DNA from 2 places in the Pedobacter sp. Leaf132 genome. Region 2 is predicted to be linked to the other one. Evidence: riboswitches for the same ligand, from Rfam matches in the RefSeq annotation. Region 2 holds a riboswitch; the other holds the start of a gene.
What was found. Region 2 has a riboswitch for fluoride ahead of LUA86_RS07325 (hypothetical protein). Riboswitches for the same ligand answer to the same signal wherever they lie in the genome.
Positions count from the first base shown of each region.

Region 1: another riboswitch for fluoride. It lies ahead of LUA86_RS09915 (voltage-gated chloride channel family protein); the one in region 2 lies ahead of LUA86_RS07325 (hypothetical protein).

Region 1 is NZ_CAKLBO010000004.1:161,253-165,684, forward strand. It holds gene LUA86_RS09905 (branched-chain amino acid aminotransferase) at 1-288, opposite strand, end outside; gene LUA86_RS09910 (tryptophan 2,3-dioxygenase family protein) at 435-1,400, opposite strand; fluoride riboswitch at 1,465-1,527, shown strand; gene LUA86_RS09915 (voltage-gated chloride channel family protein) at 1,543-2,823, shown strand; gene LUA86_RS09920 (HAD-IB family phosphatase) at 2,938-4,239, opposite strand; gene LUA86_RS09925 (NAD-dependent epimerase/dehydratase family protein) at 4,239-4,432, opposite strand, start outside.
Region 2 is NZ_CAKLBO010000003.1:10,970-15,401, forward strand. It holds gene LUA86_RS07310 (voltage-gated chloride channel family protein) at 1-259, opposite strand, end outside; gene eno (phosphopyruvate hydratase) at 278-1,558, opposite strand; gene LUA86_RS07320 (EamA family transporter) at 1,617-2,030, opposite strand; gene LUA86_RS07325 (hypothetical protein) at 2,035-2,589, opposite strand; fluoride riboswitch at 2,632-2,700, opposite strand; gene LUA86_RS07330 (four-helix bundle copper-binding protein) at 3,030-3,266, shown strand; gene LUA86_RS07335 (hypothetical protein) at 3,287-3,490, opposite strand; gene LUA86_RS07340 (metallophosphoesterase) at 4,140-4,432, opposite strand, start outside.

The DNA.
Region 1 (4,432 bases), on a different contig from region 2:
ACGCTCAAAGTTTTTATCAGCACGGAAAACACTAATTTTACCATCTGGCTGGCGGTAAGCTTTCAAACCTTCAAAAATTGCCTGCCCGTAATGTAAAGCAGAAATAGCCGGACTCATTTCAATTGGACCATAAGGCAAAATCTGTAAATTCTTCCACTCACCATCTTCGTAATCTGCTGTGAACATGTGGTCGGTAAAAACCTTCCCAAATGGCAGCTGAGAAAAATCTGTAACTGATAAACGGGTTTTATCTGCTTTAACTATGTTAATATCTAATGTTTCAGTCATTTTAATTTAAATTTTGGATGATTGAATTTTGAATGAATGAAGGGATTTGAATTCTGGAAATTCAATCATTTATAAGGTTCTAATTCAGTCAATATTTTTTTTGCAAGTTATAAAAAAACGAGCGATTTTAATAGTTTTTGAGCATATTAATCTTTGTTCCTAAGTGTTTTAAGCACACTAAGCACCCATCCTCTACCCCATTCATCCATCTGTTCATCAGTCCATAAAAATGGATAAAAAATTCTTTTTTGAAAACGCGGTGGCAAATATTTCTGCCAGTTTGTACCACCTGTAGCGGCAATGTCAGTTGGGTCTTTTTCTAAATATCTAACTGCTGATTTATAATGTGATAAAGGCCATTCAACGTTCACATACAAATCAAGCTTTCTTAATTCTTCGGCTAATAGACGTACATCCGCTCCTTGTGCTTCGAGTTTATGGTAAAGGGCAGAAAAGTTAGTTAAAGTTCTGTCTTTTGCCAGTTGCAAGAACTGAGCGGCGTATTTCTTTATAAACTGTTTTAAAGTAAGTGTTTGCTTGCCAGATGAAAGCTCTGTAGCGCCAAATTTCCAGTAAATATGTTCAAACTGTTCTTCTATCGAAGCTTCTTTTAACACTTCCCGTTTACTTTTATCTGTTAAACGAATAAAGTCTGTTGCACTAATTTCAATCATTCTATATTGCCCGGATTGAAATCCGCTTGCGGGTAAAAGCGACATTCTGAATTTTAGAAACTGATCTTTTTCCATGCCATCAACCATCACCTCGAAAGAAGTTGTTAACGCATTAAAATACGCATTTATCCTTTTTACTCTGGTTGTAAAGAATTCAACGGTAAGGTTTTTGTGTTCTGCAACCTGATTAAATTCATGCAAGGCAAGCTTAAAGTAAAGCTCGGTTATTTGATGATACATGATGAAAATTTCTTCATCAGGGAAAGGCGTTTTAGGACTTTGCAGACTTAATAAAGTATCCAGATGAATATAATCCCAATAGGTTAAAAAATCAGCATATAACAAACCATCCAGATATGAAGCCATATCCTGTCCCATTGCCGTATATTTTTCCTGCAACTGGTTAAGTTTATCTTTAATTTCAGGGGTAAAATCCATTGCGTAATTTGTTTCCAAACAAAGGTGATAAACATTTTGCAACAAAAGGCTAAAATTTATACTTTTGACTGATGGCGATGGGGTACCGCCAAAACCGCCAAAACAGGCTGATGACTCCTACGATTTATTTAAATTGATAAAAATGCCTGTTAAAAAATTAACGGAAGGTTTTCTTCTGTCTGTTTCCCAATTCTTTAATCAAGAAATTCGAGTTCTATTTTTAAACCTTTTTAAATGGCTTTTAATCTCTGCTATTTTAGGTACAATTGTTGGCAGCGCTTCGGCTTTATTTTTAGTGAGCTTAGAATATGTAACCGATTACCGCGAACAGCATACTCAAATCATTTATTTGCTCCCGCTTGCAGGTTTAGCAATTGGATTGTTATATCATTACTTCGGAAAAGAGGTAGTAAAAGGCAATAACCTTTTAATAGAAGAACTTCAAAGCCCTAAAAAGGTTATCCCGCTTATTATGGCGCCACTGGTGTTTGCTGGCACAATCATTACTCATTTATTTGGCGGCTCTGCCGGAAGAGAAGGTACTGCCGTTCAAATTGGAGGAGCATTTGCCGATCAGTTTACAAAGCTGTTTAAACTAAGCCCGGCTGATAGAAAAGTTATTCTACTTTGCGGCATAAGTGCCGGCTTTGCCTCTGTTTTCGGTACGCCGTTGGCCGGTGCAATTTTCGGTTTAGAAGTTTTTATCATCGGAAGTTTATTTTACAGCGCCATATTACCATCTTTTTTAACGGCGGTAATTGCCGATTATGTTTGCAAAATATGGGGCGTTGGCCATACCCATTATCATGTAGATTTTGTACCTCAACTAAATGCTTTAAATTTAATTTATACCCTATGTGGCGGAGTACTTTTTGGTTTAGCCGCCCGCCTATTTTCATCTTTAAATCATGGCTTTAGTACGCTTTTTTCCAAGATAAAATATCCGCCGCTAAGGCCTGTTATTGGAGGCATAATTCTGGTGATTATAATTTTTGCTACTGATGCTTTCAAATACATTGGTTTAGGAATTCCGGCGATAGTTGAATCATTCCAGATACGACAGCCTTACTATGCCTTTGCGGTAAAGATATTTCTTACAGCATTAACTTTGGGTGCAGGTTTTAAAGGCGGAGAAGTAACGCCATTGTTTTTTATTGGCGCCACACTCGGTAGTTTTTTAAGCATTTTTATCCCATTACCTGTTGCATTATTAGCAGGAATGGGTTTTGTGGCTGTATTCTCTGGCGCTGCTAATACACCATTAGCCTGTATGATTATGGGTGTAGAGCTATTTGGCAGCACAAGCGGGATTTATATCGCGATAGCTTGTGTTGCTGCGTACTTATTTTCTGGTCACAACGGCATTTACAGTGCTCAAAAGATTGGGAGTTCTAAATTCTACTTACCTAAAAATATTTTATAGTTTTTTATCTTTCTATGAGGATACAAATTATGAGTTATATTAATTTAATTCAGTCTGCAAGGACACAGACTGAGGGATATAAGATACATACCGAGGTCTAAAATTTAAGACGACCTAATATAAAACCCTGAATTTTATAGTATGCTCAATCTTTTTCAGCGCTTTAAATAACTGCTTATCGTATTCGGTGTTAATATCTGTGATGGCATAACCTATTTCAGTGTTTGTCATTAAAAATTGTCCAACAATGTTGATGTTATGTTTAGCAAAAACGGTATTAATTTGTGCCATAATACCCGGAACATTTTTGTGAATATGAATTAAGCGATGTGATTTATCGATTTTAGGCAATTGCAAATTAGGATAGTTTGAGCTTAAATATGTTGCACCACTATTCATAAAATCAATCATCCTTTTAGGTATAAAATCGAAATTACGCGGGTTTGCTTTTGGGTCATCAAATATTACAATGCCCATTTTGGTACAAAGTTCTGCATCAACTTTGTTTTTTGAATTACCCAGATAACCGATGGTTTTCAGTTTCACTGCATTTTTTAATTGTGTTTTATCAATTTTCTCGCCATCTGCCAGCAAAATTACACCAACATCTTTAACATATTTTTCTTCAAAACTTGCTTTATGTCTGATGGATAAGCCATCATTTTTTAATAATGCGATGCTTTTTGGATCAACATCACCTACAACTAAACATAAAATTCGATTCTTAGGGTACGATATCGCCCTTGGCAAATCATTCACATATAAAAATTCATCGAAACTTGGTGTAATGTGATCGGCTTTTGCCACAATACTTTCACGTGCAATATTTTCTGTAAAGGCGAAAAACTTATTTATTAAGCCACTTTCTCTTAATTGGAAATCAGAATAACCATCGCCAATGCCAAAGAGTTCGCCTTCTAACTTAAGATGTTGAAGCAGTTTAACCTTTCCTCCTTCTTCACTTAAAGGATTGGCATGGTCGTAATCTATAATTTTGCCATCGCCTGTGGTTACAAAAGTATTGGCGTAAATATTTTCCTTTTTTATATGATACTGACTAACAACCGGCGTTATAAACTCTTTAAATCCGCCAGAAACTATTAAAACCTCATCAGCATGTTTCTTAAAAAATTCAGCATTTCGAGAAAAAGAAGTAGAAACCTTTTTCTTTAGATGTTTAATCAGCTGTTTTAAATGTTCTTCATCGGCCTCTAACAATTTTACCCTTTGAGCCAGGCTTTCTGAAAAAGATAATTTTCCTTCCATTGCCAGATTGGTATAATCCTCAATTTTTTGAAAAATTGATTCTTTTTGAGGGTGTTTCTTTAGTGAAATTCTGGCTAATTCATCTAAGGCTTCAACTTGCGTAAAAGTGCTATCAAAATCAATAATGTAGTAGGCTTTTTGTTTAGGCATTATTTTAAGTGTTGGATAATTTCTGCAATGCTATTTAAAAGTGGCTTAAATTGTATGCCGATTTGGTTAACGATTTTATCATTTGAATAGTAGCTTAAAGTAACGCTGCTACGTGCTGTATCTTTTGTTATTGAGGGTTGAGTTCTGCTAAAAACCGAGAAAAATTTGAGCGCTCTCCAGGCTATACCCAACA
Region 2 (4,432 bases):
CATCCATGATCAGGTTATTTCCTTTTTCTGAGGACCTACCAACTGACTGATAAATCAGGTGGATCACAATACCTGCTAAAGGTAGCAGAAAAATGAGACAGGTATGCTGAAAGCGAAAGTGAATGGCCCAGCCTAGCAGCCAAAGGAACAAGGCAACCATACTTCCTATTGCAATGGCAACAGGAAGTATAAGCAGCGTCCATCGAACCGCATATTTAAAAACCGAAAGGTGTTCAAATAAAAATTTATTATGTTTCATTGTAGGTTAGCGGCTGATTTATAATTTTTTATAAAAAGTATTGATTCCTGCAAATGATGCCCTATCACCAAGTTCTTCTTCTATCCGAAGCAACTGGTTAAATTTAGATACCCTTTCAGAGCGGCAGCCACTTCCTGTTTTGATGTGCCCCGCACCGGTAGCGACAACCAGATCCGCAATTGTCGTGTCTTCAGTTTCACCACTGCGGTGAGAAATAAAGCAATTGTAACCGTTTTTTTGGGCTAGTTCTACGGCCTTTAGCGTTTCGGAAACTGTACCGATCTGGTTCAATTTAATCAGTACGCTGTTTGCAATGCCCTGGTCGATTCCCTGCTGGATAATACTCGGGTTGGTGCAGAATATATCATCTCCAACCAATTCCACTTTGTCTCCCAAAAGGCTGGTCAGCTTTTTCCATCCCTCCCAATCGTTTTCGCCCAACCCGTCTTCCAACAGGATAATTGGGTACTCTTTTAACCATCCTTCCCAAAAGCCAATCATTTCATCTGTTGTGATCCGTTCTTTAGAACTTTTATAAAATTCATATTTTCCATTATTCCACATTTCGCTGGTCGCTGGGTCAAGACAAAGGGAAATATCCTTGCCTGGAGCAAAACCGGCAATATGTATCGCTTCCATGATGATTTGGACGGCTTCCTCATTAGAACTCAGATTTGGCGCAAACCCACCTTCGTCACCAACTCCGGTATAATAGCCTTTCGCTTTTAGCAGACTTCTCAGGGAATGAAAAACAGCTTCGCCCATACGGATACTTTCCTTAAACGAGGGGGCGTTATGAGGGGCAATCATAAATTCCTGAAAATCGATGTTGTTATCAGAATGCCTTCCCCCATTAATGACATTCATGCACGGTACGGGCATTACGTAACCTTCCCTTTCCACTAGCTGCCTATACAAGGGAATCCCTTTTGCAACGGCCGAAGCCCGGGCGAAGGCGATTGAGGCCGCAAGCATCGCATTTGCGCCGAGCCTTGATTTATTCTCGGTTCCATCCAGACCAATTATATGATCATCGAAGGCCTGCTGACCCTCAAAGGATAAGCCGGTGACTGATTTGCCGACTTCGACGTTAATCCCTTTTACTGCTTTTTCCACGCCTTTACCATTATAGCGCTCTGGATCACCATCTCTAAGCTCTACGGCTTCTTTTTCACCCGTACTTGCCCCGGATGGAGAAATACCCCTTGCTGTTGTTCCGTTAAGAGTGACTTCTACTTCTACTGTCGGATTGCCCCTGGAATCCAAAATTTCACGGGCATGAATTTTAGTTAATTTCATAGTTTTTTGTTTTATATTGATTTTTAGTATTTCGGTTGCTTACAAATAATTGAGTTTCTCAAAAGATCAAAACCAGTGTTCCCCCAATGATCAGCAGGGCACCAAAGAATACTTTCAGGGTAAGAGCTTCTTTCAGGAACACCATTGCAAGTATAATAGTTAGGGCAACACTCAACTTATCAACAGGGGCGACCTGGGACACTTTCCCGATCTGCAAAGCCTTGTAGTAGAATATCCAGGACAAGCCGGTGGCAAGGCCAGATAAAAAAAGAAATAGCAGGTTATGCTTTGACAGTTCCGTAATTCCTTTAAGTTCGCCTCTGGCCATTACGATCCCCCAGGCTACAATCAGTATTACCACCGTTCGTATGGCAGTAGCCAAATCAGAATTGACATTGGTTACGCCGACTTTTGCAAAGATGGCCGTAAGGGAAGCAAAGAAAGCTGATAATAGCGCGTAGATCCACCACATAGTTTTATGTTAATTTTCCGTTATTGAATAATTCCAAAGTAAATGAGTACAAGAACCGTTGCTCCGGCAATGATCCGGTAAATGCCGAACCAGCGGAAAGAATGCTTTTGAAGATAGGTGATGAAAGAGCGGATGGCCATCCATACATCCCACCCGCACCTGCTTTACTTAAATGAATGATCGTAGTTAGATTCGGTTCATGGGAAGGGCGTAGACGCTTAACGGTGTTTTTAATCAGTCCTGAAGCAATCTGATCTGCACTAGCAACTAGTAGCGCAATGGTAATAAGAACCTGCCAAATTTTTTTGCAGAAATTCTGGAAGAGGCAATAAATAATGAAGGCATAAAAAGGAAGCCAAAAACGCTTATCACTGGCCCAGTACATGATCGTATCCCAGAATGCATTATGGTGCTGATTTATCCACAAGAACCATTCAGTTTCAACCGGCAGGACCATTGCTAACACTGATCTCACTTTGGCAGACAGACAAAGTAAGACAAGCGCAATTAAGATAGCTGCCAGCAATAAGAGTTGAGAATTTATTTTTAATTTTTTCACCTACAATACTTTGACCGGCAGATTTTATTACCTGCTGGAATTTCTATTGTAGGCGCCATCAGCTTTTGAAAAAAGCGGTTGAATCGGAAGGACACCATTTCCGTATTGCAAATATAATACTAATAAAATGATGTGCAAAATCTTAAAGTAGGTGTTGAGAATTTAATTTATCACTATTCCTCCTTATTTGAATACGAGAACCAGTTTCTTATTCTTCTACCGTTTAAACAAGCATCATATCACGGGATTAAAGCTTTTCTTAAACAAAATGAAACCGCCTGGAAATAACCATGTTATCTATATAGGAATTTTTTTTATAACCCTAAAAAATTAAAGTTATGGGATACCATGAATGGAAAAACTGTATTGATGCATGCTTAAAGTGTGCTTCAATTTGCAATCATTGTGCAAGTTCATGCACTCAGGAAGAAGACGTGAAAATGATGGCGCGGTGTATTGAGCTTGATATGCAATGTGCAGCCATCTGCTACTCTGCCGCTCAATTGATGAGTATGGGTAGCTCTTTTGCTCAAGACATTTGCCGTATTTGCGCAGATATTTGCCAGCAATGCGGAGATGAGTGTAGTAATCATCATACCCAGCATTGTCAGGAATGTGCAGATGCTTGTAAGGCTTGTGCGGAAGAATGCAGAAGAATGACAGGAGTAGCTGCTTAAGATGCCAATCACCGTGAGCATTAATTGATTAAGGGCAGCATTCTAGTTGCCCTTTCATTTTTATAAATAGGCAAATTTATTCCATTCATTTTATTTTCATTATTCCCTCCTTTTTTGATAAGCGACTCTAAGCAAATGCTGATGCATTTAAGCAAAGTATAACGTTCCAGACAATCATTAAATATCTCTTTTTCTTTTTGCTGATTATCATAAACCCATTCCATTATTCAAATCAGAATTTTAGTTTTTGATGATGAGTTTTTGATAATTTGCGCTATATCAAAAACGAAGGATTAAATGTATCTAAAATTCTAATGATAATATTAGCAAAATCATTTGAGATAGCTTATGTTCATGGCCTGTATATCTTGTGTAGTGAAACCAAGCTATAATCATTTAAAGTTCAAGCTCTTCGGTTAGCAATCCAATTTTAAGTCCGATTTTCTGCGCAGCCAAGACAAGATTTCCGTTATGCTAGGCTCAAAGAAAACTTATTTGTAACCTGTAGCAATATTGAAGCATTTGTACTATCAGTTGTATGCATATTTATATTTTAGTGGGAGTTACAATTGTATTCCCAAGCAGATCAAATACAAATTACCAAAGAATTGTTGCAAAAAACAATTCCGCATGCAAAAATAACTCATCTTAATTATCACATTAGTATTGAAGCAATTATGTTCAAATCATCCATGAACTGGTTCGATTTCAGTACGCCCGGGGGTACAGCCCCTTTTTACGCAAGTAAAGAGGGGTTTTTCTTTTAAAAACTTGCCTAATTCTTCAGAAACAAAGATTTTAGCGGTTCGATCTCCGGTTAGGTTATGTGAATCACCCCAGCCGGATTAAGGTCGAACCGTTGAGCCAAAGTTATTATTTTGCATCCCTAAGGGCTTGAGCCAATTCATGTGGGAGCATACTTTTTTCAATACTCTGCGCCGATGCTTCAACATCATACTCCACTCTTCTAAATTCAATCTTAAGGCTATAACAGTCGGTGGCTGATGTGTCTTTGTTTAGAGTTAACAAAACATAACAACCTCTTGGATCACCATCTTTCGGTTTTCCAACGGAACCAAGATTTACAATATGTTTGAAAGTTCCATCATATACCTTCAATATCCGATGGTAGGGCTTATGGGAATGGCCAACAAATAAAAAATCGG